DNA from 3 places in the Suilimivivens aceti genome. Region 3 is predicted to be linked to each of the others. Evidence: predicted binding sites of a transcription regulator. Region 3 holds the regulator's gene; each other region holds the start of a gene.
The links. The regulator HrcA, encoded in region 3, represses chaperone genes, less so after heat shock. The targets are predictions, from matches to a motif close to TGTTAGCACTCNNNNNNNNNGAGTGCTAACA.
Positions count from the first base shown of each region.

Region 1: OCV77_RS06555 (co-chaperone GroES) is a predicted target of HrcA. The motif match lies at 8,338-8,368, and genes of this name have one in related genera.
Region 2: htpG (molecular chaperone HtpG) is a predicted target of HrcA. The motif match lies at 7,198-7,228, and genes of this name have one in related genera.

Region 1 is NZ_JAOQKJ010000004.1:275,267-286,205, forward strand. Features, by position in the region: gene glmS (glutamine--fructose-6-phosphate transaminase (isomerizing)) at 1-1,610, opposite strand, end outside; gene OCV77_RS06535 (DUF3048 domain-containing protein) at 2,016-3,197, opposite strand; gene OCV77_RS06540 (MBL fold metallo-hydrolase) at 3,218-3,847, opposite strand; gene OCV77_RS06545 (RelA/SpoT family protein) at 3,871-6,168, opposite strand; gene groL (chaperonin GroEL) at 6,339-7,964, opposite strand; gene OCV77_RS06555 (co-chaperone GroES) at 8,006-8,290, opposite strand; gene OCV77_RS06560 (hypothetical protein) at 8,516-8,992, opposite strand; gene OCV77_RS06565 (MGMT family protein) at 8,974-9,279, opposite strand; gene OCV77_RS06570 (GGDEF domain-containing protein) at 9,392-10,330, opposite strand; gene OCV77_RS06575 (hypothetical protein) at 10,365-10,939, opposite strand, start outside.
Region 2 is NZ_JAOQKJ010000006.1:99,001-109,939, reverse strand. Features, by position in the region: gene OCV77_RS08475 (DUF5716 family protein) at 1-9, opposite strand, end outside; gene OCV77_RS08470 (DUF5717 family protein) at 22-3,570, opposite strand; gene OCV77_RS08465 (peptidoglycan-binding protein) at 3,725-4,975, opposite strand; gene htpG (molecular chaperone HtpG) at 5,038-7,095, opposite strand; gene OCV77_RS08455 (peptidylprolyl isomerase) at 7,280-8,344, opposite strand; gene OCV77_RS08450 (NAD(P)/FAD-dependent oxidoreductase) at 8,341-9,744, opposite strand; gene OCV77_RS08445 (AAA family ATPase) at 9,817-10,939, opposite strand, start outside.
Region 3 is NZ_JAOQKJ010000001.1:303,988-314,926, reverse strand. Features, by position in the region: gene OCV77_RS01345 (SGNH/GDSL hydrolase family protein) at 1-710, shown strand, start outside; gene OCV77_RS01340 (GH1 family beta-glucosidase) at 743-3,049, shown strand; gene OCV77_RS01335 (pyridoxal phosphate-dependent aminotransferase) at 3,071-4,255, shown strand; gene OCV77_RS01330 (patatin-like phospholipase family protein) at 4,306-5,166, shown strand; gene OCV77_RS01325 (undecaprenyl-diphosphate phosphatase) at 5,160-6,071, shown strand; gene OCV77_RS01320 (DUF6465 family protein) at 6,222-6,680, shown strand; gene hrcA (heat-inducible transcriptional repressor HrcA) at 6,928-7,968, shown strand; gene grpE (nucleotide exchange factor GrpE) at 7,989-8,609, shown strand; gene dnaK (molecular chaperone DnaK) at 8,681-10,567, shown strand; gene dnaJ (molecular chaperone DnaJ) at 10,661-10,939, shown strand, end outside.

The sequences.
Region 1 (10,939 bases), on a different contig from region 3:
CTTGACTGTACTTCCTTGATATTGGACAGCTCCTTGCTCTTTAATTTATCCTGCGTCACTACCGCGATCACAGGTGTTTCCTCCGTAATCAGAGCGATGGTTCCATGCTTCAGCTCCCCGGACGCATAAGCTTCCGAATGGATATAGGAAATCTCCTTCAGCTTCAGGGATCCTTCCAGTAAAATGGAGTAGTCAAGACCGCGTCCAATCATGAACACATCCCTTGCATTCAACATGGTATCTGCGATATGATGGATTTCTTCCTTGCTTTTCAGTACCTCTTCCATAACTGCAGGTACTCTCTGAAGCTCCTCCATGTATTCCTTCATCTGCTCATCACTCCAGAGCTTTCTGGCTATAGCCATTCTTGCAGTCAGAAGGTACAGCACGGCAAGCTGGGTCGTATAGGCCTTGGTGCTTGCCACTGCGATCTCCGGACCTGCATTGGTATAGATCACATATTCACTGGCTCTTGCAATGGATGCACCCTTTACATTAACAATGGAAATACTGGGTGATCCACACTTTCTGGCAAACTTCAATGCTTCCAGCGTGTCAATCGTCTCTCCTGACTGGGAAATAGCGATCACAAGCGTTGTTTTATCCACAATAGGATCATTATACATAAACTCGGAAGCCATGACTACATCCACATGAATACCGATCAGTGACTGGATCAGGCTCTTTCCTACCAGTCCCGCATGCATGGCTGTTCCGCATGCGATCACACAGATCCTTCTGCAGGATGCAAGCATCTCATCCGGGATTCCCTCTGCTGTAAAATCCGGTTTTCCATCTTTGATCCTTGGCTTCACTGTTTCACCAATCACCCTTGGCTGCTCCATGATCTCCTTTTCCATATAAAAAGGATAACCCCCCTTATCGCTGCGGCTGATATCCCAGTCCACTGTCAGCCAGTCGATCCTTGCCTTATCGCCGGAAAGATCATACATCTCAATTCCATCCCCGGAAAGGCACACCACATGAAACTCAGGTACAACAAAATACTGTGTTGTAAAAGGCACGATCGCTGCCACATCGGAGGACAGGATCGCACCATCCTCTGTATTGGCTGCTACGATCGGACTTACATTCCTGACCGCAAAGATCTTACCGGGAATATCATCAAACATGATCGACAGCGCAAAGGTTCCCTTCAGCTTCAGCACCGTCTTCCTGATTGCTGCATAAGGATCTCCTGTATAAAAATGGGAAAGCACAGCCGCCACTACCTCGCTGTCTGTCTGAGAGGTCAGTTTTCCGTCCAGCTCATACCTCTCGATCAGCTGTCTGTAGTTCTCTATAATCCCATTATGGGTAATCGTCACATCTTTAAAATGATGGGGATGGGCATTTTCATCACTCACACCCCCATGGGTTGCCCATCTTGTATGGCCGATTCCGCAGTGACCTGTGACATCATTTTTTGCACAGAGTTCCCTGAGGTCATGCACTCTGCCCGCCTTCTTAAAGATTCTTACCGGACCCCCGTTCTCCGGGAACAGCGCAATACCTGCACTGTCATAGCCTCTGTACTCCAGAAGCTCCAGCGCATCCAGCATGATCTCACTGGCCTCTCTTTTTCCTGTATATCCAATAATCCCACACATATATCATCTTCCTCATCTTTCTCTATTTTTCCGGCCTCTCTTCATTATATTCAAAAGCTCACCCTTATAGCCGGTTATCTGTTCTGATTTAAGATCAACAGTCACTTACAACTGCATTCCTCATTTTCTTCGTTGTATCGTATTTGTTTTGCAGTTACCCGCATATTTGCCGATACATCACGCAGCGAAGAGCTACGGAAGGGCACCCGCCGAATTTTCGATAACCCTTCTCCTCGTCGTCCCGTTTCCGGGCACTGGCGCTAAATGAGGAAGATGATAACAGTATCCTATTCATTTTTCAAGGAACAGACCTTCATCAAAAATGTCCGGACAAAACGCTTACAAGCCTTTTGGCCGGACATTTCCTACATATTATACACAACTTACCATATCTTGTAAAGCCACCTACTCGTAGACAGCATACTCTCCATACTCTTCCCAGATATTACAGATCCATGTTTTTCCCTGGTTAAAGATGATCTCCTGATCATTTTCGTCATAAAATTTCGCAGGGGTAGCATCTCCGTCATATCTCTTCCAGGTGCCCTTAATCACCTTTCCACCTGTAAATACGATGGCATCACCTTCTCCATGCACTCCAAAAGCAAGATAGTCATGATCATCCCTGACCTCGCCATGGCAGTACTGGAATACCACATTGGACACTGCAAACTGGCTTCCATCGATCTCATCCACCTGCTTTTTTCCATCCTGATAACGATAATACAACCCATCGTCTTCATGATATTCGAAATAAGGATTATAGGCTCCATAACCACCTTTGTTTCCTTCTGTACCGCCGGGCATGATCTTCACTGCTGTTTCTGCATCTTCATAGCTGGTCTCTGCCTTTACCCCATCTGCTGCAAAGGTAAAGGGCGGTACATAAGCATCATCATACTCCCACGTATAGCCCAGTCTGTCTGCCGCCTTCTTCATGCCATCAATAAACAGATAGCCGGTAAATTCTGTTGCATATCCAGGTCTTGAAACTCTGTCATAGGCCTCTGGTGCCGGATTATAAATACCTTCCACCGGCGCACTGATATTCTGTACAGTATCCCTGTTGATCAACTCTTCCACATAAGGTCTTGCCAGTCCCCAGTTACAGTAGATTGCCTCGTAACCCATAGCCACATAAACGAAATAGTCACGGCTGCTGCGGATGGGTCCGATCCTGTCAAGGTCATCAAAATCCTCAAACACAGCCATCAGTCTGGTAATTCTTCCTTCTACAGGTGCTTCATAGACGATACTGGCTTTGGAAATACCGTACTGCGGCATTGCCGGTGAATTATTCGGAATCATGACTGCGATCGGCCTTCTGTTTGCCACAGCCTCATCCTTCCATTCGCCGGTAAGATAGCTCTGCATCTTTCCATCTTTTATTTCCCTCTCTACAGGGATCACCCCTGCACCAGCTTCTTCCTCTGGCGTCTCCACCTCTTCTGTCGTTTCTTCTGCTGCCGGTGTTTCTATAGGTGTTACCGCCAGATTCTGTTTTTCTTCCTTCTTACTGCCGCATCCTGCCAGCAGCCCTGCTGTCATAGCCGCAGCAAGCAGTGTGATGATCACTCTCTTTTTCATGGATCCTTCCTTTCTTTCGCCTATACAAAGGCATTATTTTCTTTTTCGTAACCAATTGTTGTCATCATGCCATGTCCCGGATATACTCTGGTTTCATCCGGCAGGGTAAACAGCTTCTCCTTCACAGATCTGACCAGTGCACTCATGCTGCCGGTCGGGAAATCTGTTCTTCCCACGGATTCCTGAAACAGGGTATCTCCACTGATCAGGATCTGATCTTCTTCAAAATAATAACAGCAACTGCCACCGGTATGTCCCGGTGTGGCAATAACCCTTCCCCGGATTCCTGCGAACTCAAATTCCTCTCCATCCCGGAACAGATGATCCGGTGTAATGCCGCAGCTTCTTCCTACTGCTGCAGAAACATTTAAGGCCGGATCCTGGCAAAGCTTTTCTTCTCCTTCGTAAGCATATACCTCCGCGCCTGATCTTTCCCTCAGCTCTTCCACTCCCCAGATATGGTCAAAATGACCATGGGTCAGGAGGATCGCTTTAATCTGAAATTCTTTTTCCTGCAATGTCTCATAAAGGAAGCTCCCCTTATCTGCCGGGTCAAAAAATATGACTTCTCTGCTGTCCTCCCTGTGTATATAGTAACAGTTGGTCTGACAGACACCAAGTGTCAGACACTCTACCTTCAGATTTCCCATACTTTTCCTTTCTTTCTATGATTTTAACCGGTAGTTCTCTCAATATCAATAACGCTGTCAATGCTGCGGATCTTGTCCGTGATCCGGATCAGTTCCTCTCTTCCGCTGATCTCAAAGGAAATCAGCATGGTGGCAAGTCCCTGTTTGCTTGTCCTTGTATTGACAGAAAGAATATCAATATTTTTCTCGGTCAGGGCACGGCTGATATCTGCCAGCAGGCCATTTCTGTTATTGGCATAAATCTTGATCTCTGCCAGATATTTTCCTGTTTCCTTATCCGGCGTATCCTCCCACTCGGCATCGATCAGTCTCTCTCTTTCAATCTCCGGCAGATTCAGGATATTGATACAATCTGTTCTGTGGATGGAAATGCCTCTTCCTCTGGTAACAAAACCGATGATCTCATCTCCGGGTACCGGTGAACAGCACTTAGAAAACCGTACTGCCAGATCATGGATTCCTTTGACAATGATCCCATTGCCGGAACGCATTTTAGCCGACTCATTCTGGGCGTTCTGACTATTCTCCTTGATCTGCTCAATCACCTGCTCATTGGTCAGTACTGTCTTATGGTCATTCTCATAGAATTCCATCATCTTATTGATGATCTGGCCTTCCTTCAGACCACCATGACCGATAGCCGCCAGTACGGCATCCCAGTCCCGGAAGCCGTATTTGCGCATGATAGCTTCCATATAATCCGGCTTAAGCAGATTCTGGATATTGATGCCTCTTGCCCTGCAATAGGTATTCAGAAGCTCCTTGCCCTTTACGATATTTTCTTCCTTAAATTCATTTTTAAACCACTGATTGATCTTACTCTTGGCCTGAGTGCTCTTTACAACATTCAGCCAGTCACGGCTCGGTCCCTTGGAATTCTGGGATGTTAAAATTTCGATCCGGTCACCGTTCTGGATCTCATAATCAATAGTCACCAGCTTACCGTTTACCCTGGCTCCTATCATCTTATTCCCGACCGCACTGTGGATACTGTAGGCAAAATCGATCGGTGTGGAGCCAGCTGGCAGGTTCTTTACTTCTCCTGTAGGTGTAAAGCAGTAAACACTGTCTGAAAACAAGTCCAGATCACTCTTTAAGAGGTTCATGAATTCCTTATTATCAGACATATCCCGCTGCCATTCCAGGATCTGACGCAGCCAGGTCAGCTTCTCTTCCTCGGAAACATCTGCCTTTTTACCATCAGATGCTTCCTTATATTTCCAATGCGCAGCAATACCATATTCTGCTGCCTTGTGCATTTCAAAGGTACGGATCTGTATTTCGAAAGGCTGTCCATTGGAACCGATCAGTGTGGTATGCAATGACTGATACATATTTTCCTTTGGCATGGCAATATAATCCTTAAAACGTCCTGGAATGGGTTTATACATCTCATGGATCACACCAAGCGCCGCATAGCAGTCCTTTACCGTATCTACAATGATCCTGACAGCAAACAGATCATAGATCTGGTCAATCGTCTTGTTCTGATTCTTCATTTTTTTGTAGATGCTGAAAAAGTGCTTGACTCTTCCATCAATCTGCGCCTTAATTCCAGCATTCTTTATATGCTCACTGACTTCGTCAACAATGCTTTGGATATATTTCTCCCGGACACTCTTTCTGACTGCGATCTTGTCTACCAGGTCATAATATGCCTCCGGCTCCAGATATTTCAGAGAAAGGTCATCCAGCTCTACCTTTATTTTGGAAATACCGAGTCTCTGTGCAATGGGTGCATAAATTTCCAGCGTTTCTCTGGCAATCCTCTGCTGGCTCTCCGGCTTCTGATACTGAAGTGTCCGCATATTGTGAAGACGGTCTGCCAGCTTGATCAGGATCACACGGATATCCTTGGCCATGGCAAGAAACATCTTCCGGAGGTTCTCTGCCTGCATCTCCAGACGATCCGGTTTGTCTCCGTCCCGCATGAACTGCAGCTTCTGCAGCTTGGTCACACCATCTACAAGAAGTGCCACCTCATCTCCGAACTGCTCCCGGATCTCATCCTCTGTCATAACAGTGTCTTCTACCACATCATGTAAAAGACCGGCCGCAATGGTTTCCTTGTCCATCTCGAGATCCGCCAGTATGATTGCCACATACAGGGGATGAATGATATAAGGCTCACCGGACTTTCTGAGCTGATCCTTATGTGCCTCGGAAGCTACCTTATACGCCTTTTCGATCAGTGAAATATCATCCGAAGGGTGATATTTTTTTACACGGAGGATCAGATCCTCATAAAGCTGCTCCGGGCTTTGATATTGTATGGACTCTATTCTGCCGTCATCCAGCACAAGTTCCTTTTTCTCTGACATACACGCACACCTCTGTCGCTCTGTGTTCCCTTTTAGCATATTCTTAATTATTATATATTTTTTCTATTCTGACGTCAATTGCCCGATAGACAGGAGGAACGTAAAAAAGCGGATCATCCATTTGGACAATCCGCTCTTTGTAAACTCGCAAATCCGTGCTGACGCACTTGTTACATCATTCCGCCCATTCCGGCTCCGCCTGCAGGCATTGCAGGAGTTTCTTCCTTAATGTTCGCAACAACTGATTCTGTTGTCAGTAAGGTAGATGCTACGCTGTTTGCATTCTGCAGTGCGCTTCTTGTAACCTTGGCAGGATCAAGAATACCAGCACTTACCATATCTACATACTCTTCCTTCAGAGCATCAAATCCAACACCAACCTCGGACTCTCTTACCTTGTTGATGATAACGCTTCCTTCCAGACCGGCATTTGCTGCGATGTGGAACAGAGGAGCTTCCAGTGCCTTCAGAACGATCTGTGCACCTGTCTTCTCATCACCTTCCAATGTATCAGCCAGTTTTGCAACTTCCTTGGATGCGTGGATATAAGCAGAACCACCACCACAGATGATACCTTCTTCTACAGCTGCTCTTGTTGCTGCCAGTGCATCCTCAAGACGAAGCTTAGCTTCCTTCATTTCTGTTTCAGTAGCAGCACCTACACGGATAACAGCTACGCCGCCTGCCAGCTTGGCAAGTCTTTCCTGTAATTTCTCTCTGTCGAAATCAGATGTGGTCTCTTCGATCTGACCCTTGATCTGATTGATTCTTGCTGCAATTGCTTCCTTATCGCCTTCACCGTCAACGATAACAGTATTCTCTTTCTGAACCTTAACAGATTTTGCACGGCCAAGCTGATCCATCGTAGTATCCTTCAGTTCAAGACCAAGCTCTGAGCTGATTACCTGACCACCTGTAAGGATTGCGATATCCTCCAGCATAGCCTTTCTTCTATCGCCATATCCGGGAGCCTTGACAGCTACTACATTGAAAGTACCACGCAGCTTGTTGACGATCAGAGTTGTCAATGCTTCACCCTCTACGTCCTCAGCAATGATCAGCAGCTTTGCACCTGACTGAACGATCTGCTCCAGTAAAGGAAGGATCTCCTGAATATTGGAAATCTTCTTATCTGTGATCAGGATGTAAGGATTGTCAAGAACTGCTTCCATCTTATCCATATCTGTTGCCATATATGCGGAAATATATCCTCTGTCGAACTGCATACCTTCTACAAGGTCGAGCTCTGTCTGCATGGTCTTGCTTTCCTCGATTGTGATAACACCATCTCCGGAAACCTTTTCCATAGCATCTGCTACGAGCTGTCCTACTGTCTCATCACCAGCAGAAATAGCTGCTACTCTTGCGATATGCTCTTTTCCGTTTACCTTGGAGCTCATCTTCCTGATTGCCTCTACAGCAGTCTCAGTGGCCTTCTTCATACCTTTTCTTAAGATGATCGGGTTAGCGCCTGCTGCCAGGTTCTTCATTCCGGCGTTTACCATAGCCTGTGCCAGAACAGTTGCTGTTGTAGTACCATCACCTGCTACGTCATTGGTCTTGGTTGCTACTTCCTTAACAAGCTGTGCACCCATGTTCTCGAATGCATCTTCCAGCTCGATTTCCTTTGCAATGGTAACACCATCATTGGTAATTAACGGAGCACCAAAGGACTTGTCAAGAACAACGTTTCTTCCTTTCGGTCCAAGGGTTACTCTTACTGTATCTGCTAACTGATTTACGCCTGCTTCCAGAGCGGCACGTGCTTCTGCACCATATTTGATTTCCTTTGCCATAATATATCGGCCTCCTTTAACTTTTTCTTTTTTCAATAAGATTACTGGATCACTGCAAGAATATCATTTTGCTTTACGATGATATATTCATCCTCATCAAGCTTTACTTCTGTTCCTGCATATTTGGAATAGATAACCTGATCTCCAACCTTAACTTCCATCTTAACTTCCTTGCCTTCAACTACTCCGCCAGGACCTACGGCAATAACCTCAGCCTGCTGGGGCTTCTCCTTGCTCTGTCCGGGTAAAACGATACCGGATTTGGTAGTTTCTTCTGCCACTAACTGCTTTAAAACAACTCTGTCTCCTAAAGGTACTAATTTCATATGAACTGCCTCCTTAAATTATGTTAACTTAATCACTTTCTTTGTTCTGTTAGCACTCATTTAATCTGAGTGCTAATCACTAAAACCTATATTAATTTTATATGTCTCTGTTTGCAAACAGTATTACAGTTCGTTTTTAACGTCTTTTCTCTTATTATCTCGTTTTTTCTCTTTTTTTCTTTCATTTTCTTATTTTCGTGTCACAGAAATGATTTAATAAATAGTTTATAATTTCCTCTGTCTGAATGCTGTATTCCCCATGCTTAAGCTGCAAAGTGCATCATACTGTCCGTACATTTTCTGTACCTCATTCTCCAGAATATAATAATGCCTGACGTAGGGAATGAGCAGGATCAGCAGGGCTCCCGAAAGCAGGATCGGAAAAAGCTCCCTGGAAACCACAGTCAGCAAAATTGCCAGCATTTCCAGCAGGGCAAACGTAACTGTCACGATCAGATGTACCAGCCTTTCATGCTGAAAAAGGGAAATCTGCACCAGATGTTCCTTCTTTATCCGGCTGATCTCCTCCTCTGTAACATTCTGCTCCTTCGAGAGCCTCAGAAGTTCCTCGTCCATAAACTTACGGTACTGCAAAATTCTCTGTTCCATTCTGATGATCCTTTCTGCCTGTCCTGTCCACCCAAGCTTTCTGCACAGCAGAACCGTCTGCGCATCTCTGCCGCTCAGCAGTCCCACTGACATTCCTTCATATCCACATGATTCCTGTCCTTAAAGGTAACTCCTTCCTCCAGAAGCCGTTCCCTCTGCGCTGTAAAATGAGGTGCCAGCCTGCCCGCATGGTTCACCACCCGGTGGCAGGGATACTCTCCATAATAATCAGAAATGCTCAACACCTTTCCCACCAGTCTTGCGTTCCGGTCCTTACCGATCAGCTGGGCGATCTGTCCGTAGGATGCTACCTTTCCTGCCGGAATTTCCTCTACTGCAGAAAGAATCTCATAGATCAGATCTTCATTTAAAGTTGTCATATTCCTCTCCTATCCGCTTCTGTTTTCCTGTATGTATAACAACAGAAAAACGGTATGGCCCCTGCCATACCGTATCCCATATCCTTTCAGAAATGCTTATCTGATATCTGCTTTACTTAGCCTGCTTCAGCCCTTTTCTGAGGCGTTCCTGATATCCCTTCGCATTCTTCACTTCAAATTTGTTATTGAACATTTCGTACTCTGCATCAGAAAGTCTGTCTTCCAGCTTTTCTTCAATATTCGTCTTGATCACATACCCGATCGCTACTGAAGGCGCCAGGATCCTGTCCTCATAGGTATCACAGGCTCTCTGCACTGCTTCCATATATGATTCGGCCTCTTCCTCGGTTGCCATGGGGATAAGTACCCCGAAAGCATCTCCGTCAATCCTTCCGATTATGTAATCCGGACCTGCCTGATTCTTCAGGATCGCCGCCACAGTCTGGATCAGTCTGTCACTTTCCTCATCTCCAAAGTGGTCATTGACAAATTTCCAGTCATTGATGTTCACATTCAGCACGGCGATCGGTACTGCCTCCGACCGGTCAATTGCTTCCATTCTGGTGAGAAAATAATTTCTGTGGTAAACACCTGTCAGCGGATCATCCGTTTCATTCTGGCTGATCTGGCGGCGTCTTTCCTTCAGAAGCCGCTCAAGCTCCTCAAGATAAATGCTGGTCTCCCTACGTTTGTAGGCCTCCTCGCCAAGCTCCTCCAGAAGAGCAACGGTACTGTCTACCATATCAGAAATCTGTCCACTGTTTTCTGCAGACACGATTTCTTTAATATAAAGATGTCCGATCGTACGGTTCTGTACCCTGATCTTCCGCCCGGGATCATTGACAACATCCGGATAAAAACCCAGGAAGCTGTCCCCGATCACGATCTCCTTTTCTCCGTGTCTTGCCGTCAGAAGGATATTGATCTCCAGCACATCTGCAAGACTCTGCAGATACTCCCTGACGGTATCCATATCATATAAATGGGAAAATGAATAATTCTTGATATTCTCCCTGATCCTTCTGTCATAAGGTATTGAATGATATCCCATAAGCTGTTCTCTCCCGTAAATCTAATCCCTTTCGTCAAGTATACCGTTTTTGAGATATTTTATCAAGCAATTCTCCAATGAATTTTATGTCCTGCTGACTGATATATCCTACCTTATGATAGGAAAAAGCATTCTCACCCTGACGCACCTCATAACCTCTGTACATCACATCATAAAAACCATAAAAAACAGCCGCTGTGTCTGTAAGGATCTCATTTTCCCAGCTGTCCTTCCTCCTGACCCCACGATAATACAGCTTCAGGTGCGTGGCCTCGTGAGCCAGTACAGCAACAAGTGTATCCACCTGATAGGTCTTCTGGATCTCCAGCCTGATCGTGGTAAAGGCAAGATCTGTTTCGATCTCACCTGCCCGATCTGTCACCGGTGTATGCTGGATCACCAGCTTAATATAGCTGCCGTCCATGCCAAGATGCTCACAGATATCACACAAAAGCTCCTTCAATGCTTCTTCATCTTCTCTATCCTGCTGTAGGCTTTGGATCAGCTCCTTTGGCGGTGTATAGGGTGCAGACGGCTCCCTTTCCTTCTTCACAAGCTGATCCACACAGCTTTCCAAAAGCTCATGGGGCACCTGCTTAAAAGCCGCCT
Region 2 (10,939 bases), on a different contig from region 3:
TGCGAACATGACTTTTCTCCTTTATACAATATGGAAGAGCTTTTCTACCATAAATTCCCTCTCAAAATATTCATGGAGCAGATCTCCCATGGTATTTTCATCGTTCAGGGCTCTGCCTATGGCAATATCATTGATCAGACTGTATTTGCTTTCCTTCTGTTCCCTGTCTGTATCACTACGGCTTAAGGTACCACTCTCTGTCAGGTGCTCCTTATCCTCTTCCGTTTCTGTAATGTAATACTGCAGCTTCTCTCCAAAGAACAGAATAAACTGTTTCACGCAGATACCGCCAAACATTTCCTTCATTTCCTGCATGACATATTCTCCATCGCTTCCCTCCAGAAGGTAATGGATCACTGCCCTGCCGCCATTTTCCAGCCTGTAACGGATCATGGTCTTATCTGCAAACTGCCTCATAAAAGAGATCTTATCCGCATACTCCTTATAATATGGGAACAGCAGATCTGCAGCGATCAGCTCCCGCAGGTAAGGGATCAGATTCTCTATCACATGCTTATCCAGAAGCTCCTTGTTTTCGGCATAATAACGGGTATAAGCCAGCTTGCATACAAGAGGCACCTCCTCCCGCCTGTCTATGATCTTCTGCAGCTCCTTCATCAGATAATCATCTGTGATCTTATCATCCACAAAATAGTCATAACAGCTCTGTGCAAGGAATGCCATCTCCACATCCGTCCCTGCTCCACCTGCTACATAATACCGGAATATCTCCGTCTTTTCACTGATATAAGCTCCTGTGTAAAGAAGCTGGATCAGTATCCTTTCACTGATCGCATAGGCATCCACACCAAAAGCTGTAGCTGCCTTGTAAACATCTCTCATGTTTCTGACACAGCCATTATAGTAACTGTTCAGATATTTCAGCAGATTTTCATCATATTTTCCACTCTGGAATGCCAGATAGACGAGAGCTGTCAACACAGGATCCGGATCAGCCAGTTCCATCTGGATCAGTCTGCTGCAGAGTCTCATCAGATTTTTGGCATCGATCCCTTCTCCACCTCTCTTACGGATCCATTCATAAGCCTTTTCATACATACCACGCATGATAAGGAAGCTGAGAATCTCTGCATAACAGGAATTATCTGCCATTTCATAGGTTATTTCAGAAAGGAAGCTGTCAAGCTCCTGCATTTTATCTTTTTCATAGAAATACCGTATCAGATTCATACGGATATCCCGCCGCATATTATCTTCCAGAACCCTGTAGCCGCATACACGCATCATGAGCTGCACATTCTCTTCATTGATCACAGCCAGTACGCGTCCTCTTTCACACATCCAGATATCAAGGTTCACATCATCTGTGATATAAACTGCTGCCATTCTGGCAAGCTTGTCCGGGATCAGCATTCTTTCCAGTTCATAATCTTCTTCCCGGCAGTATCGACAGCCACCGCTATCCTCCAGGAAGATACGACAGTCACTTCCATAAACCGGCAGATAAACTTCCCTGCCACCTGCCTTAAACGCCACCTCGCCCTTCTGCTTCTCATATACGATGACAACCCGATGGATATCCGCTCTTCTGATCTGAAGTCTGTGAATAAAGACTGCCTCAGCCAGCCCCCCTGCCGTTTCTTCTGTAATCATGCTTTCTGTCACGATATTCCGGTACAGATAGGAAAGCCATTTGTTATTCTTTCCTTTCATCATCTGAAAGACCACAAAGCGCTCTATCTGCTCCTTGTAGTTCTCATAAATCTCCGGATAGGTTTCTTTGTTTTTATGTACATAAGCATACAGAAACGCATTGTGCAGATTGTCAAGACTGCTGTCAAAGGCAAAATACATCAGTACGATCTTTGGCAATACCGTCCTGTCAGAAAGCTTTACCGACATCATATAATACTCATACAGTCTGGTGATTCTAAGCTGCTTCTCAATCCCCTTTGCATACCATTCAAAGGCTTCCTCATCCATTTTACAGCCCTTGATCAGAAGTGTGCAGACCGCACGCAGTGGTTCATCTGAAGGTACAAGCTCACAGCACTTCTTCAGAAGCTGATATACCTGTTCCTGATATTGTTTTTCCTTAAAGGACAGAAATACGATCTGCTCAGCAATCTGCGGATTCAGCAGCCCTTTCTTCAGCGCATAGGTCAGTACCTGCAGTTCAAAGCCACTCAGCTTCATCAGAAGCGTAGGTGACGCATTCATCAGATTATATGCTTCTATGTAAAGCACCGGACTGATACAGCCCAATTTATACTGATCCTCCAGTACCATCCATTTGGCAGACGGGCTCTTGCCATATTCCTCTGAAAGATATAAAAGCAGCCAGGCGATCCGCCAGTTATCCGGATTCTGCGCATAGATCCTCTCCACCTGCAGAGCCACCTCGTCTATGTAGGACTCTTCTCTGTTGATCAGGGTGGTCAGATACAGATCGTAACAATAAAGTGCCGGATCAAAGCTCCCTGCCATGGCTTCCTCTGTTTTGGACAGAAGCCAGTTTGCTTCACTGTAACGCTCCTGGGTTACCATGAGCTGCACCTGCATCAGTCTGGAAGCATAATCCTTCTCATCTGCACTGACCAGTGTCTCCAGGATCTTTTCTGTTTCCTGCATCCAGGATGCTGCACTGATCTTTTTGGTACGAAAGGCTTCATAATACTGCATCAGACTTAAGATGGCATGTTTTTTCTGCAGCCGCAGGTTCGGTATCCTTCCTGTTCCTGACGATGTACAGACCTGTACTGTGACTGCCAGATCTGTATAGGCATTCTTCAGATGGATGATCCCATAATTTCTGCCTCCGTGAAGCCTGTCCTCAGCCAGGTAAAAGGGTAATCTGTAACAATTCCCAAGGAAGTCTTCCTCTCTGATATAATCCTTTTCCAGTACCAGGAAATCCCCCTCTGCTGTCACGGAAAGGTCGCTGCAGCCCCAGCCATTCCGATTGATCACTACTTTGTATTCTGTATTTTCTTTCGGTGAATCGATACGGATTTCAGGCTCTTCCAAAAGAAACTGAACCTTCTGTTTCTTCTTGATTGCAAGCAGAAATTCCTCTACATTCTGTTCTCTTCTTTCTCCTGCACAAAGACCTCTGTATATGGTGTAATACTGTCTGTCCACTCCCTGAAAGATCGCTTTGAACTGTGCAGAATAAAAGAGCCTGACAGCTTCCTCAAAATTAGTTTTAGCCAGATTGGTAAAATGAAACAGATTCCGGATCGTGCCAAGACTGGATTCCATATAGACTGGCACAATATTAACTTCATAAGGGATCGTATACTCTCCCTGATTGGAGATAATGGAAAATTCTCCCCTGATGCACTCGCCTTCTTCCAGATCTGCAGCATCAAACTGGTAACTGATCTCTTCCTCATAACCGGTAAAATTCTCTGTCAGGCATTTCATCCTGAGTCTCGAGGATGACACCCTGCCCTCAGTAAGCTGATTCTTTGGTCCATATATGGTAAAGGAGCCTTCGCTGATCTCTCCGCTATGCACCGACAATTCAATTCTCGGCGTGGAAAAATCCAGAAAACGGTTTTCTTTATTAAATTCACCTGCCAATATCCTGTCAACTGCACTCAGCACCTTTGTAGCTCCTTTTCCTTATCCGCCAGAAGACAGACAGTCCTTCCGCCCTGAAAAAAATCCGGGCACAGGGCTGCTGCCTAAAGGCAAAAATGTCCATGATTAATTAATAGTATACCATTAGAAAGCACTCTTCTGCAATGGCAAAACACTCCTATGGTTCTGCAATTCTGGTAACTCCGACATAGATATTTGAAATACTGTACCAGGTTGGATAATCTGTCACACCAGTCTGCTCCAGATTGAAAATTTTCTGAAATGCCCTAACTGCCTTTGCTGTTTCCGGTCCATAGACCCCATCTGCAGCAATTATCGGAATTGCAGGATAGTTCTGTGCGATCCTGTTAAGCTGATTCTGAAGCTGACGCACCTTTTCACCGGATGAGCCTATTGACAGAGCATAGCCCGGATAGGAGGACGGCACGCCAGAAATACTCTCTGCCGTATTGATATACATATCATTTCCATAATAATAACGAAGGATCTCAATAGGCGTATAGCCTTCCCCTGCCAGATACTGTGATCCCCACTGGCTTAAGCCATTGCAGGTCACTCTCCTTCCATCACAGTAAGAAGTAAAGATTGGCTGCCTCACACCCGGTCTTGACAGATAATTGGCAAAAATACTGTCTATGATCCTGTCTATGTTGGAATAAATATTTCTGCCATAGATCCAGTTCTGATCATAGGCCGTAGAAGAAGTAATGGTAAAAGGATAACCCTTTCCTCTGTACCACTCCGTATAGACCCGGTTTAAAGTAAATGACATGATTGCCAGCGCATTGGCATAAATGGCATTTTCTTCCCAGGTGGCATACACTTCGGAGGAAACCACGTTTTTGATATAATCCCTGTATTTCACATAATAGTTCTGTGCACTGGCATCATCCGGCACACCATCATGTACCACAATATATTCTGGAATCACGACCCTGCTTAAAACAATCTCTCCCGTTTCCTCTATCGGCTTGATCTCAGCCTCCGGAATCTTTGGCGGATAATCTCCATAGAGGGTATGATCAGGAATAATCACACTTTCCATATCCCCTTCTGCTGTTTCCAGTGGCTTTAAAGAAACCGGCTGCAGTGCCAGGGTGTCAGGCAGGATCTCTGTTCCTGAAACCATGGCAGACTCATACCCGGGAGCCTCCACAAGAACTGTATATTCACTGTATGGTCTCTGCTCAGAGGGTTCAACACTGTAGTCCAGCGGCGGTGCTGCAAGCTCTACCCGTTCTGTCTGTCCGGAGGAATCCGTACTCAGCTTTTCTATCGGAGCATTTGGCTCTCCTGAATATGATATGGTAACGGCAGCATCCTTCACCGGGATCAGTCCAAGGGAAGACGTGACATTGATCTGCAGCCTTCCCCGGGCACTCCCTGTCTGTAAACTTTCCTCAGGCATAAAAATACCCCTGCATAGTCTTTCTTTATTCTATGCAGGGGTTATCTGTCTTGTTACTTTTCTTATTTAGTCAGAAGCAGCATGATATCATTGCTTCTTGTGATAAACTTGCTCATGGCTTCCGGCTCAAGGGGTGCCTGCTGAAGCAGCGCCAGATCATATAGCTGTTCGCAGATCATGGAAACATTACTGCCATCCGTATGATCAAGTACATACTGTACCAGCGGATGGTTGGCATTCAGCACCAGTGTCTCGCCTTCCTTTCCATAATCTCCCATATCCATACCGGGCATTGCATACATTTTCATCATGTCCTGCATTCTCCGGCTCTCCTCGGAAAGTGTCATCATGGAAGCGATCTTCTTATTCTTCAGCTTCTCCACCTTGATCTCGATCTTGTCCTTCTTAAGAGCCTTCTTCATCACCTTGCCAATGGTCTCAGCAGCCTTTGTAAGCTCTTCTTCTGCCTTCTTGCTGGTCTTTGACTTCAGGGAATCTGTAAGGTCTGCATCGATCCTCTTGAATTTAATGCCCTCGTTCTTGGCCTCAAGCTGGGAAATAAACGGCTGGTCAATATTGTGGTTCAGGATCACAGCATCCATTTTGGCAGCCTTGAACATGTTGATATACTGGCTCTGCTGCTTCTCATCTGTTACATAATAGATGACTTTTTCCTTCTTCTCTTCTGCCTCTGCATCCTTGTCAGCAGCTTCTGTTTCGGCAGCTTCTGCGCTCTCATCTGTACTCTTCTCTTCTGTCTCTTCCTTATTCTCTGCCTCATCCGGGTCGATCTTATTGACCTCAAGACATTCAGGAAGCGTCAGATATTTGCCGTCCAGATTCTTGAACAGAATGTAATCTGTCATCTTTTCGCAGAATTTGTCATCCTTCAGACAGCCAAACTTGATGAAAGGACTGATATCATCCCAGTACTTGTCATACTCTTCCTTCTCGGTCTTGCACATACCAGCCAGTTTATCGGCAACCTTCTTGGAAATATAATCGGAGATCTTCTTTACAAAGCCGTCATTCTGCAGTGCGCTTCTGGATACATTCAGCGGCAGGTCAGGACAGTCGATCACACCCTTTAACAGCATCAGGAACTCAGGGATGACCTCCTTGATATTGTCAGCGATAAATACCTGGTTATTGTACAGCTTGATGGTTCCTTCGATGGACTCATACTCCATATTGATCCTTGGGAAGTACAGGATACCCTTCAGGTTAAAAGGATAATCCATGTTCAGGTGGATCCAGAATAAAGGCTCCTTATAGTCCTTAAATACCTTTCTGTAAAATTCCAGATACTCTTCCTTCGTACATTCACTGGGATTCTTCATCCAGAGAGGATTGGTATCATTCAGAAGCTCAGGTCTCTTTACGATCTTAAGCTTCTCCTCATCGCCTTCCTTCTCCGGCTTGATCTCCTCTACAACCACATCATCAGGGCGCTTCTCATCTGCCTTGATGGTTTCTGTCTCCTTGGTATTTGCCTTGGAAAGGTATATTTCGGTAGGCATGAAGGAACAGTATTTCTTAATAACCTCTCTTGCCTTGTATTCATTGCAGAACTCCAGTACATCTTCATTAACAAACAGGGTGATCTTCGTTCCCACCTCTGCCTTGTCACCTTCTGTCATGGTAAATTCTGTACCGCCATCACATTCCCAGTGAACAGCCTTCGCACCCTCTTTGTAGGAAAGGGTATCAATGTGTACCTCATCAGCTACCATAAATGCCGAATAAAAGCCAAGTCCGAAATGGCCAATGATCTGGTCATTATCTGTCTTGTCCTTATATTTACTGATGAAGTCTGTCGCTCCGGAAAAAGCGATCTGGTTGATATATTCCTCTACCTCATCTGCGGTCATACCGATACCATTATCGGTGAAGGACAGTGTCTTTGCTTCCGGATCCACTACAACATCAATCCTTGCCTTATAATTCTCCGGCAGCTCATACTCTCCCATCATATCCAGCTTCTTCAGCTTCGTGATCGCATCACAGCCGTTAGAGATCAGTTCTCTGTAAAAGATATCGTGATCTGAATACAGCCACTTCTTTATAATCGGGAATATGTTTTCACTGTTAATTGATAAGCTTCCATGCTTTTCTGCCATGGTAATCACTCCTTTTCTTTCCTGTATCAATGCTTATATTCCATTTCAGTTTATTACATCTAGGAAATAGTGTAGTTCTGTCAATCCGAAAAGTCAAGGCAAAATTAGCACTCATTATTAATGAGTGCTAACAAATCATGTGAAACATCAGGAAACATCAGGGTTTCCGGCAATTATTAACTTTTTATAAAATTCCGTCAAAGTATTTATTAAAGACATCAAAGAAATCGGATGTCGTAATATTCTCTGTCCCAGCAAGGGACACACTCTGCCATAGATCTTCATTAAGATTCCGGGTCAGGGCTGCAACAAAGTCCTCATACTCCTGCCCAAATACCTCTTCCCGCCTTTTCTCCACGATCTTGACCTTATTGGCATCGGTCTCGGTACGGTTAAAGGTACTGATACATTTGATCAGATAATAGCCATCCGGTGTCTCTACAATATCACTGATCTCATCCGTCTCCAGATTAAAGGCGGCATCCTCAAAGGCCTGATCCTTCTCACCTTTTCCAAAGGAGCAGGTTCCTTCCTCGCTGTCACTGTATTTCAGGATCAGCTCCTCAAAATCTGCCTCTTCGTTTTTCAGCAGTGAACGAACCTCCTCCGCTTTTTTTAGGATCTCCCGCTTCTCTTCTGCAGAATATTCGATCTTCTTTCCGCTGCCATCAAGGATACAGGTTCTGAAATAAATATACTGGACTGTTATGGTTCTTGCTTCATCATCACTGATCTCCGGATTGATATCCTTGATGATATACTGGTAGACCTTTCTTGCCAGTGCATATTCCCGGTACAGCTCCTCTACATCCTTTACTGTGATCTGCAGCGCGCTCTTTTCCTCCTCGCTCAAGGACTGGAAATAGGTTTCTGCCGCCTGCATGACCCTGGCCTCCTCCTCTTCACTCAAAGCCACTCCGTTCTGTCTTGCCAGAAGGTTCATGGTTTTCTGCTGTGCGAGCTGTGCAAGGACAGTTTCCTTAATATTTTCCTCCAGTGTCACACCATCCAGGCTGACATTCCATATTTCCCTGCCGTATACACTTTCATACCGGTTCTTGGTATTGATCAGATAAACCATGGCTTCCGGGAGTGTACAGGACATATCCTCGATCCGGAACACCTCATTTTTCTCAAATCCGGTCGTCAGCACAACTTTGGAGCCTTTCAGCGAATCCATACAGCCTGAAAGAAGCAGGAGCAGCACTGTAAGGAGTGCTGCTGCCATGCGCCTGTTTCTGTTTCTCATGCATTCATTCCCTTTAAGATACTTCTTGCCACACTGATACCGTTAGCTGATGCCTGCTGGAGTCCTCTTGTCACACCGGCACCGTCCCCAATAGCACGAAGTCCCTTAATGCTCGTTTCAAAATCACTGTTTACGATTACTCTGTTGGAATAAAACTTTACTTCCACACCATAAAGAAGAGTCTCATCACTGGCAATACCCGGCGTGATCTTATCAAGTGCTTCCAGCATCTCCTCTATATCCACCATGATCCTGTGAGGGAATACCAGGGAAAGATCTCCGGGTACTGCATCCTTCAGGGTAGGGATCAGGTTATTCCTGCAGAGTCTTTCTTCTGTAGTTCTTCTGCCTCTCTTAAAATCACCAAAGGTCTGTACCAGGATCCTGCCGCCACAGAGCATATTGGAAAGCTGCGCGATCTGCTTGCCATATTCGATCGGTGTCTTGAACGGCTTCGTAAAATTCTTGCTGACAAGGATCGCAAAATTGGTATTGTGTGTCTTATGATCCTTTGCCTTATAGGCATGCCCATTGACAACAGCAAGGCCGCCCTCATAATATTCTGTTGCCACTTCTCCGGAAGGATTGGTACAGAAGGTTCTTACCTTATCATCAAAAGTCGGCGTATGATAGATCAGCTTGGCTTCATACAGATTATCATTCAGATACTGCATGACCTCATCTCTGACCTCAACACGCACACCAACATCTACGGTGCCAGGCGTGGTCTCGATCCCAACCTCTTCGCATTTATCCTTAAACCAGTCAGCACCTTCCCTTCCTACTGCGGATACCACTTCACTGCCGTAGTAAACATCTTCCTTATCGGTTCTGACGCCAACTGCCTTTCCATCCTCTACCAGGATCTCTTCCACCATAGTATTAAAGATCAGCTCTGCTCCCTCATCCATCAGATGCTTCTGAAGCTTTGCATAGATCTTGTAGCCTTCCTCTGTTCCAAGGTGCCTGATCGGGCACTCGACAAGCTTTAAATTTGCACCAATAGCCCTTCTTCTGATCTCGCGGATCACATCCTGCTTATCTACACCATAAACATTTCTGTCTGCTCCAAATTTCAGATAGATCTCATCTGATTCATGGATCAGCTCTGCTGTCTTTTCATAGCCGAGAATTTCCGGCAGATTGCCGCCTACATCCGGGGAAAGGGAAAGCTTTCCATCTGAGAATGCGCCGGCACCGGCAAATCCGGTTGTAATAGAACAGGGCTTGCAGCCTACACACTGCAGAGTTGTTCTCTTCGGGCACACTCTTTTCTCTATGGAACGTCCTTTTTCAATGACGATCACCTTCAGATCCGGCTTCTGACGAAGCAGCTCATAGGCACAGAATATGCCTCCGGGTCCTGCTCCTATAATAATGACATCTGCTCTTTTTTCCATTTAACTAAGCTTCCTCCTTCGCTGACACGCAATGCGGGTCGGACTCACTCTGCGGTTTTACCGCATACTCTTTTAGAATACCACAAGTTGATACGTACTTCCAGTACTGGTTTTCTTAACCTGGATCTGATTTTCGATTTTTTCAGAAAGAAGCGGTACATGGGAAATGATCCCGATCATCCGGTCGCTCTCTGCAAGACTCATCAGCGTCTGACATGCCTGTTCTAGAGATTCCTGATCCAGGGAGCCAAACCCCTCATCGATGAACAGTGCATCTACCTGTATTCCACCGCTGTATGCCTGTACTACATCACTCATTCCAAGTGCAAGGGATAAGGACACCTTAAAGGTTTCGCCGCCCGAAAGTGTTTTCACGGATCTGTACCTTCCGGTATAATAGTCCAGCACCTCCATATCCAGACTGTCCTTACTCCTTCCGTCAGTCACCTCTTTGGTACGATACAGGGTATACCGGCCGCCGCTCATCATGGCAAGGCGCAGATTTGCCGCCTTCAGGATTTCCTCAAAATAAGCAGCAAGTACATACTGCTCCAGCACAAGACGTTTCTTATTATTTCCATTTACGGCATCATCCAGATCCTTGATGATACCGTACTTTTCAGAAAGAGCCGTGCTCTTTTCCTTCTTTTCTTTTAAAGAATGGTACAGCTTTTCCGTTTCATTCCTGTTTTTCCAGAGACAGCTGCCTGCTTCTGTAAGACTGTCTTTCTTTTTCCGGATCTCTGCAAGCTTCTGCTGCTCCTCTGCCGGGTTTCTCTGCTCCCGCACCTTAAGCTCTTCCTCAAGATGATGGATCAGGTGCTCCTTAGCATAGCACCGCTGTCTGTAATCCCTTACTGCTTCCTGCTCTTCCTTCCGTTTCTGTTCCGGAAGAAAAGCAGCCCGGTATTCTTCTTTCCCTATAAAGCCAGCCTTTTGCAGCTCATCCCGGAAGTTTCCCCTGGCAAGCCCTTCTTTTTCCAAAAGCACCTGTCTTTCCTGCCTAAGTGCCTCTTTTGTTTTTTTCTTTTCTGAAATACGAAGACAGATCTCCTCTGCTTCCTTCCTCTGCTTTTCGAAATCTGATCTTTCATGAAAATCAGGATATTCCCTGATCTCTGCTGGCAGCTCCTGCATTTTCTCTGTCAGCTCCTGCTGCATCCTCCGGCTTTTCTCTGCCTCCCTATCCAGCAGA
Region 3 (10,939 bases):
TGATGAACAATGTCAGGTATGACGACGGACTGAATGCAGAGGAAATGCATCTGAAGGTAGCAAAGGCTTATGCACTTCCCATGGTCAGCATGAAGGAAACAATCTGGCCGGAGATCGAGTCCGGAAGGATCAAAAACAGAGAGATCACACCGGATGACCTTCATCCCAATGACGCAGGCCATGCACTGGTAGCCAAAGTGATCACTACCTTCCTTGAGAAGATATATGAGGACAGAAACAACGAGGAAGAAGCTGCCTTTGCAGAAGGGACACTTCCTGCACCGATCACAGAAAATGCCTATGAGCATTCTGTGAGATATCAGAATCATAATTCAGAGCCTGTTCTTGCAGGATTTGTGGCTGATCTAGAGCCTCAGGACAATATTCTTGAGATCTTCAGAAGAGGATGGACAGGAAGCTATGTGGGCGATAAGATTACCTTTGAGATCGAAGGAACCGGCATTGCGGTACAGTACCGTAAGAGTGTCAAGCAGCCAACTCCCATTGCAAAGGTTACAGTAGATGGCAGAGAAGATACGGCTATGGTATTAGATGGAAACTTTAAGGAGACATGGGGAGACTGTCTGTATATTGATACGGTGACAAGACATATGGAACCCGGTATACATAAGGTAGAGATCGAGATCGTGGAAGCAACAGAGCAGGATGCAGTTCCGTTTTACCTGGTATCCGTCATTGGATCCTGCTGACAGGGAAATTCGGAATAAAAGGAGATAAAACTATGTTTCGTGATGATTTTGTGTGGGGCGTTGCCAGCAGCGCCTATCAGGTAGAGGGAAGAGATCCGGAGGATGGATGCGGTAAGAACATCTGGGATACCTTTGCCGAAGAGGGAAGGATCCTGGATGGAAAGGATGCGTATACCGCCTGTGACCACATGCACAGATATAAAGAGGATTATAAGCTGATGAAGCTGCTTGGGATCAAAGCGTACCGCTTTTCCATGAGCTGGGCGAGGATCCTGCCGGAAGGTACGGGAAAGGTGAATGAAAAGGCCATTGCCATGTACCGGGACATGATCCTTTCCATGAAGGAGAACGGGATCGAGCCATATATCACCATGTATCACTGGGAATTTCCGCAGGCGCTGCAGGACAAGGGCGGCTGGCTGAATGAGGATGTGATACAGTGGTTCGGAGAATATGCGAAGGTAGTGGCAGAGAATTTCTCTGATATCTGCGAATATTTCATTACCTTAAATGAGCCGGAATGCTTTGTGGGACTTGGACATCTGTCGGGAGTGCATGCGCCGGGGCTAAAGCTTCCTTATAAGGATGTATTTAAGATCGCCCACAATGCACTCCGTGCCCATGGCCAGGCAGTTATCAATCTCCGGAAATATGCCAGCAGACCGATCAAGGTAGGCTATGCGCCGACCTGTGGCATGGCATATCCTGCTACCGATTCCCCGGAGGATATCGAGGCTGCAAGAAAGACGCTGTTTGGCTTCCACCAGCCCATGGACAACTGGACCTGGAATGTGGCATGGTTCAATGATCCGGTATTTCTTGGAAAATATCCGGAAGAGGGACTTAAGAAATTTGCTGAGTATCTGCCGGAAATTACAGATGAGGATATGAAACTTATTTCCCAGCCCCTTGATTTTATGGGACAAAACATTTATAACGGATATATGATGAGACAGGGCGAGGACGGAGAGCCGGAGTATGTGGACAGGGAAGCAGGTGCTGCCAAGACAGCAGCAGGCTGGCCGGTTACACCGGAGTGCTTCTACTATGGCGTGAAGTTCCTGTATGAGCGGTATCATTTACCTCTTTACATTACAGAGAACGGCATGTCCTGTCATGATGATGTGTCACTGGATGGCCGTGTACATGATCCCAACAGACAGAATTTTCTGGATCTGTATATTTCTGCACTGCAGAGAGCAAATGATGACGGTGCTGATGTGCGGGGCTATTTCCTGTGGACCTTCCTTGATAATTTTGAATGGGACAAGGGATATACCGAGCGTTTTGGTATTGTATATGTAGATTTTAAGACACAGAAAAGGATTGTGAAGGATTCTGCATTCTGGTATCAGAAAATCATAGAATCCAATGGAAGGGAGTTAACTGTGAACAAGAAGACAAGGCCGATTTTGTTTTTGAATCCTGTGTTTAAGGAAATGATCTGGGGCGGCAATCAGCTTGCCGAGAAGTTTGGCTATGAGATCCCCAGTGACAAGACAGGTGAGTGCTGGGCAGTCAGCGCACATCCAAACGGAGACTGCACCGTAAGAGAAGGGGAATATGCAGGCAGAAAGCTTTCCGAGCTGTTCAAAGAGGAGCCGGAGCTGTTTGGAAACCTTCCTCTTGACCGGTTCCCTCTGCTGATCAAGATCATTGATGCTAAGGCAGATTTAAGTATCCAGGTACATCCTGATGATGCCTATGCCAAGGTACATGAGAACGGATCTCTTGGAAAGACAGAGTGCTGGTATATTCTGGACTGCCCTGAGGATGCGACACTGGTGGTTGGCCACAATGCAGGCAGCAGAGAAGAGCTGAAGGAAATGATCGATCAGAAGAGATGGTCAGAGCTGATCCGTGAAGTACCGGTGAAGAAGGGGGACTTTATTCAGATCAATCCCGGAACTGTCCACGCGATCAAGGGCGGCCTGATGATTCTGGAAACTCAGCAGAACAGCGATATTACCTATCGTGTGTATGACTATGACAGACTTTCCAATGGAAAGCCCCGTGAGCTTCACGTACAGCAGAGTATCGATGTGATCACTGTACCGGCACCTTCTGCAGAGGACAGTGTAAGTCATGCAGCAGATCTGCCGGCAAACACTATGAATGAGCTGATCGCCTGTGATTATTACAAGGTATACAAATTAACCGTAACAGAGCCGGTTTCCTTTGAGCAGGAGCATCCTTTCCTGATCATGAGCGTGATAGAGGGAGAAGGTCTTGTTAATGGACAGATGATCAGAAAGGGAGATCACTTTATCCTTCCTTCAGGCTTTGGCAAGGTGGAACTGCAGGGAGATATGACACTGATCGCATCTTCTGTAAAATAAAGAAAGCAGGAAAGACTAACTATGATCAATGAACAGTACAAAAACATGCTTGGAGGAAGATCTGTAATCAGGGAGTTTTCCGAATTCGCCGCAGCGAGAGGAAAAGAGATCGGATATGAAAATGTATTCGATTATAGTCTGGGAAATCCGTCTGTACCGGTGCCGGACGATTATACAAAAGAGATGGAAGAGCTCCTTAAGACAAAGACTTCCATGGAGCTGCACGGCTACAGTCCAAGTCTTGGACTTCCCGTATTCAAGGAAAGCGTGGCTGCGTCCCTGAACCGGAGATTTGGCATGAACTATACACCGGAATATATTTTCCCAACATCCGGTGCTGCAGGCGCTCTGGCACATGCCCTGCGCTGTGTGACAAAGCCGGGGGATGAGGTACTGACCTTTGCACCCTATTTCCCGGAATATGGTCCCTATGTCAATCTGACAGGAGCTGTTTTAAAGGTGGTTCCTGCTGATACGGAGAGCTTCCAGATCAATTTTGAGAAGCTTACTGAAATGCTGAACGAAAATACGGCAGCAGTGCTCATCAATACCCCGAACAATCCGTCCGGAGCTGTTTACAGCGCAGAAACACTGGAAAAGCTGGCAAAGCTTCTGACGGAAAAGCAGCAGGAATATGGACACGAGATCTTTATCATTTCCGATGAACCTTACAGGGAGATCGTTTTTGACGGGGCAGAGCTTCCTTATGTTTCAAGGTTTTATGCAAATACTCTGTCCTGCTATTCCTATTCCAAGTCCCTGTCCCTTCCCGGTGAGCGTATCGGATATGTGGCAGTGAATCCGGCATGCAAAGACGCAGAGCTTCTGGTACCCATGATGGGACAGATCTCAAGAGGGATCGGACATAACTGCCCGTCCTCCAGTATCCAGCTTGCGGTAGCAAAGGTAGTAGATGAAACAGCGGATATGAAGGTATATGAGACCAATATGAAGCTGCTTTATCAGGCACTGACAGATCTTGGCTTTTCCTGTGTCAGACCGGGAGGCACCTTCTACATTTTCCCAAAGGCACTGGAAGAGGATGCAGTAGCATTCTGTAAGAAAGCGCTGCAGTATGACCTGATTCTGGTTCCCTCTGACAGCTTTGGGGTTAAAGGATATTTCCGTATGGCGTACTGTATTGATACGGAGAAGGTGGAAAGATCCCTGGAAGCCCTCCGCAGATTCGTGAAAGAGAATTATTAGGTGCGGATAGCTTTAAAGACTGCCACGGGCAGCAGAAAAGGAGTGAGTGTATGTACCAGGCAGGACTTGTTTTGGAAGGCGGTGGTATGAAGGGTGTGTATTCATCCGGCGTACTGGACTTTTTCCTGGATAAAGGGCTGGAATTTTCTTCCTGCTACGGCGTGTCTGCAGGAGCCTGTTCCCTGTGCAGCTTTCTGTCAAAGCAGCGGGGCAGGGCTTATCATGTGAATGTGGATTATCTGGATGATAAGAATTACTGCAGTGTATACAGTCTGCTGAAAACGGGGGATCTGTTCGGGGCAGAGATGTGCTATCACAGGATTCCGGATGAACTGAATCTGTACGATTATGATACTTTTAACCGGTATCCGGGCACCTTTTACAGTGTAGTTACGAACATAGAAACAGGACTTGCCGAATATATTCCTATTAAAGATATGAAGAAGGATATTGAAGTGGTCAGGGCATCGGCCTCACTGCCTCTTGTAGCCAATATCATCAGCTGGAACGGCAGAAAATATCTGGATGGCGGAATTTCTGATGCTATCCCGATCCGGAGATCCATAGAGGATGGCAATCAGAAAAATGTGGTGATCCTGACAAAGGAAGCAGGGTACCGCAGAAAGCCGACCAAGGTGGCAGGACTGGTTAAAATGAAGTACCGGAAATATCCAAAGCTTTATGAACTCATGAAAAACAGATATCTTACCTACAACGCCACACTGGATTATCTGGAGGAACAGGAAAAGGAAGGCAGGGCCTTTGTTTTAAGACCACAGCTTCCAAGTGGTGTGGGAAGGATTGAGAAGGACAGAGGAAAACTGCAGAAGCTGTATGAGACCGGCTATGCAGATGCAGAAAAAAATTATGACAGACTGATGGAATATCTGAAGGGAGAAACAAAATGTTAGAGATCATAAAGGCAATCGTCTACGGAATCGTGGAAGGCATCACGGAATGGCTGCCGATCAGCAGTACCGGACACCTGATCCTGGTAGAAAGGCTGATCCCGTTTCAGGAGACCAGTGATGGATTTTTCCAGATGTTTGATGTGGTCATCCAGCTTGGAGCCATTCTGGCAGTTGTGGTTCTGTTCTGGAATAAGATCTGGCCTTTCTACAGCAAAAAGAATCTCCGCTCCAGAAAGGGTGGCATCGTGAAGAGCGCCAAGGATCCGGCAGTGGGAAATGTGGCGCTGAGCATGGATGCCTTCTGGATGTGGGTCAAGATCGTAGTGGCCTGTATCCCGGCAGTGATCTACGGACTTCTTTTTGATGATATGGTCAGTGCTGCTTTTGAAAAGGAGATCGGAGAAAGCGGTGTGACTGTACAGGTGATCGTGGTCGCTGTGATGCTGGTCCTTGTAGGTATTCTGTTTATCGTGATCGAGAACTGGAATAAGAACCGGACACCGGTGACAACAAAGCTAACCCAGCTAACCTACAGGGATGCACTGATCATTGGTCTGTGTCAGCTTGTGGCAGCAGCGCTTCCAGGCACATCCAGATCCGGAGCTACTATCCTTGGTGCGATCATGATCGGTATTTCCAGAACGGTAGCGGCAGAGTTTACCTTTTTCCTGGCGATCCCGGTCATGTTTGGTGCAAGCCTTCTGAAGGTAGTAAAATTTGGCTTTGACTTCAGTGGTATGGAAATGGCATGCCTGCTCACCGGCACGGTGGTATCGTTTATTGTCTCTGTGTTTGTACTGCGGTTTCTGATGGGCTATATCAAGAAGCATGACTTTAAGGTTTTTGGCTGGTATCGTATTGCTTTAGGCATCCTGGTACTTCTGTATTTTGGCTTATCTGCCTGAAAGTTGACAGGATTTCAATTATGGAGTACACTTTCATCATGATATAGATACTAATTCATGCAGGTGAGAACCCTTACGTGTGTCAGCGTATCTGCTTTCACCGGCTGATTGACATGAGAGATCTGCTCTTGTGTGAAAGGAGTCATTGTTATGGAAGAAGTTAAGAAGACAACAGCAAAGGTAGTCGCCAAGGCAGCACCAGCAGTCAAGGCAGCAGAAGAGAAGAAGCCTGAGGTCAAGGCAGCAGCACCTGTTAAGGAAGCTGAAGCAAAGAAGGCAGCGCCGGCAGCCAAGGCAGAAAAGAAAGCGCCTGCCAAGAAGGCACCTGCTAAGAAAGCTGAAGTAAAGAAGGCAGCAGCACCTGCAGCTAAGGAAGAGAAGAAAGCACCTGTTAAGAAGGCGGCTAAAGTAGAAGAAACCGTAAACTTCCAGTTCAGCGGCAAGTCCTATACACCGGATGATCTGATGAAGATCTTCAGGGATGTATGGAAATATGACATGAATGGAAGAGAAGAAGATATCAGGAATGTAGAGCTTTATGTAAAGCCTGAAGAGAATACTACATACTTCGTTGTAAACGGCAGTATTACAGGAAGCTTCTTTATCTAAAGTAAGATATCGTACAGCGAAAGAAGATCCGGCGACTGATCTTAAAGGTCGGAATATATGAGAAAAATTAGAAATCCTGCAGGATTTTCCTGCAGGGTTTTTCTTTATAATCTTTAGAATTTTTTAATAAATATTTTCGTTATAGCTGTTGACAATACCCATAGTAAGTGATAGTTTATGTTATGTAGATATTAGCACTCTAATGAGTTGAGTGCTAACAACCATAAAAGAAAGAGTTGGAAAGGGGATGACGGATATGCAGCTGGATGACAGAAAGATTAAGATCATGCAGGCTATTATCCGTAATTACCTGGAAACCGGGGAACCGGTGGGAAGCAGGACCATTTCCAAATATACAGATCTGAATCTTAGTTCGGCAACGATACGGAACGAGATGGCTGATCTGGAAGAGATGGGCTATATTTTGCAGCCCCATACCTCCGCAGGAAGAATTCCTTCTGACAAGGGATACCGCTTATATGTGGATACTATGATGGAGAAGAAGGATAAGGAACTGGAAGAACTGAAGGAGCTCATTCTGGAGAAGGAAGATAAGATGGATAATCTGCTGAAGCAGGTAGCAAAGCTTCTGGCGGTGAATACCAACTATGCCTCCATGATCTCGGCACCGGCAGTTCATAAGAACAAGATCAAATTCCTGCAGCTTTCCAGAGTAGATAAGAATCAGCTGCTTGCTGTGATCGTTATGGAAGGGAATATGATCAAGAACAATATCCTTCCCGTAGCAGAGGAGCTGGATGATGAAACACTTCTGAAGCTGAACATCCTGCTGAATACACATTTAAGCGGGCTGGCACCGGAGGAGATCAATCTTCCTATGATCACAAGGATGAAGCAGCAGGCAGGCATACACAGTACCATCGTTGGAGACGTGGTAGATGCGCTTGCAGAAGGGATTAAAGAGGAAGAGGATCTTGAGATCTATACAAGCGGAGCCAATAATATTTTCAGGTATCCTGAATTGGCAGACCAGCAGAAGGCGAGTGAGCTGATCAATACCTTCGAAGAGAAGGATAAGCTGACGGAGCTTGTACAGGACAGCCTTTCTGATAATAATGAAACAGGCATTCAGGTTTATATCGGAAACGAGACTCAGATCCAGTCCATGCAGGACTGCAGTGTGGTAACTGCCACCTATGAACTGGGAGAAGGCATGAGAGGTACGATAGGAATTATCGGACCAAAGCGTATGGACTACGATAAGGTAATTGGAACTCTGAAGACCATTACGCATCAGCTTGATGAGCTTTACAATAAAAAGACATAGCAAGGAGAGGAATGAAGCAGATGGCAGATGAAAAGGATATTAAGAAAGAAATTGAAATAGAAACACCGGAAGAGGAACCGGAGACACCCGCAGAGGAAGCAGAAGTGGAAGAAGCTTCTGAAGAGACAGAAAAAGTGCAGGAAGAGGAAGCCAAAGAAGATAAGAAGGCTTTCAAGAAGAAACAGAAGGCAGACAAGAAGCAGGATGCCATGAAGGAGAAGATCGAAGAGCTGGAGGATAAGGTCAGACGCCAGATGGCTGAATTTGATAACTTCCGTAAGCGTACCGACAAGGAAAAGACAGCAATGTTTGAAACCGGTGCGAAAAGTGTGATCGAGAAGATCCTTCCCGTGGTAGATAACTTCGAAAGAGGTCTGGCCACGATCCCGGAAGAGGAGAAGGGTACTCCTTTTGCAGAAGGTATGGAGATGATCTACAGACAGCTCATGACAGAGCTTGACAAGATGGAGGTAAAGGTCATACCGGCAGTGGGAGAGGAATTTGACCCGGCGCTGCACAATGCAGTGATGCAGGTAGAAAGCGATGAGTATGAGTCCGGTGTGATTGCTCAGGAGCTTTTAAAGGGCTATACTTACAGAGATGCTGTAGTAAGGCACAGTATGGTAGCAGTAGTTGTTTAATAAAGGAATCACAGTTATTTTTCAATGTAACAGAACAATAAAAGAGATTAAACTTTCAGGAGGAGAGAATTATGAGTAAGATCATTGGTATTGACTTAGGTACAACAAACAGCTGCGTAGCAGTTATGGAAGGTGGTAAGCCCACCGTTATCGCCAACGCAGAAGGCGCAAGAACAACTCCCTCTGTCGTAGCATTCACAAAGACAGGAGAGAGACTGATCGGTGAGCCTGCAAAGCGTCAGGCAGTTACTAATGCAGAGAACACCATTTCTTCTATTAAGAGAGATATGGGTACTGACAGAGGACGTACAATTAATGGTAAGAAGTATTCTCCTCAGCAGATTTCAGCTATGATCCTTCAGAAGCTGAAAGCAGATGCTGAGAGCTACCTTGGTGAGAAGGTAACAGAGGCAGTTATCACTGTTCCCGCGTACTTCAATGACGCACAGCGTCAGGCAACCAAGGATGCAGGTAAGATCGCTGGCCTTGATGTAAAGCGTATCATCAACGAGCCTACAGCAGCAGCACTGGCTTATGGACTTGATAATGAAAAAGAGCAGAAGATCATGGTTTATGACCTTGGTGGTGGTACCTTCGATGTTTCCATCATTGAGATCGGTGACGGTGTCATCGAAGTTCTTGCTACAAACGGTGATACACACCTTGGCGGTGATGACTTTGATAACAGACTGACACAGTGGATGATCGATGAGTTCAAGAAAGCAGAGGGTGTGGATCTGTCAAATGACAAGATGGCACTTCAGAGATTAAAGGAAGCTGCAGAGAAGGCAAAGAAGGAGCTGTCTTCCGCAACAACAACCAATATCAACCTGCCTTTCATCACAGCAACTGCTGAAGGACCGAAGCACTTTGATATGAACCTTACAAGAGCTAAGTTTGATGAACTGACACATGAGCTTGTAGAGAGAACAGCAATCCCTGTTCAGAACGCTATGAAGGATGCTGGAATTACCAATGCAGATTTAGGTCAGGTATTACTGGTAGGCGGTTCCACACGTATTCCTGCTGTACAGGATAAGGTAAGACAGTTAACAGGCAAAGAACCCAGCAAGAGCCTGAACCCTGATGAGTGTGTAGCACTTGGTGCTTCTATCCAGGGCGGTAAGCTGGCAGGCGATGCCGGTGCAGGTGAGATCCTGCTTCTGGATGTAACACCCCTTTCTCTTTCCATTGAGACCATGGGTGGTATCGCAACAAGGCTGATTGAGAGAAATACAACAATTCCTACCAAGAAGAGCCAGATCTTCTCTACCGCAGCAGATAACCAGACAGCCGTTGATATCAACGTTGTACAGGGTGAAAGACAGTTTGCAAGAGATAACAAGTCTCTTGGACAGTTCAGACTGGATGGTATCCCTCCGGCAATGAGAGGTGTTCCGCAGATCGAGGTTACCTTTGATATCGATGCAAACGGTATTGTAAATGTATCTGCAAAGGATCTTGGTACAGGTAAGGAACAGCACATTACCATTACAGCAGGCTCCAACATGTCAGATGCTGAAATTGATAAGGCTGTTAAGGAAGCCGCTGAGTTTGAAGCACAGGATAAGAAGAGAAAGGAAGCCATTGATACACGTAACGAGGCAGATTCCTTCGTATTCCAGACAGAAAAGGCTCTCAGCGAGGTGGGAGACAAGATCGATGCTTCTGAGAAGGCTTCTGTTGAGGCAGATCTTAAAGCGGTCAAGGATATCCTCGAGAGAACCAAGGATCAGGAAATGAGTGACAATGACATTGATGAGCTGAAGGCAGCCAAGGAAAAGCTGACAACCAGTGCACAGCAGCTGTTCACAAAGATGTATGAGAACATGCAGCAGGCACAGGGCGGTCAGGCAGGACCTGATATGAGTGGCATGGGCGGCCAGGGTGCAGCTGATGCCGGGGCAGGTGCAGGACCTGCAGATGATGTAGTTGACGGTGACTACAGAGAGGTGTAAGATAGATTAGATTCTATCTGAAATGATCAGAAATGAATGGCGGGGTATATAGTAATATATACCTCGCTATAGAAGTGTTTGAGGATTGATTAGATGGCAGAACAGAAAAGGGATTATTACGAAGTCCTTGGTGTAGATAAGAATGCTGATGATGCAGCATTAAAAAAAGCATACAGAGTACTTGCTAAGAAATATCATCCAGATATGAACCCGGGTGATGCAGAAGCGGAGAAGAAATTTAAAGAGGCGTCCGAAGCCTATGCAGTGCTGAGTGATCCTGAAAAGAGAAGACAATACGATCAGTTTGGTCATGCAGCCTTTGATGGAGGAGCCGGTGGCGGTGGCTTTGGCGGCTTTGATTTTAATTCTGCA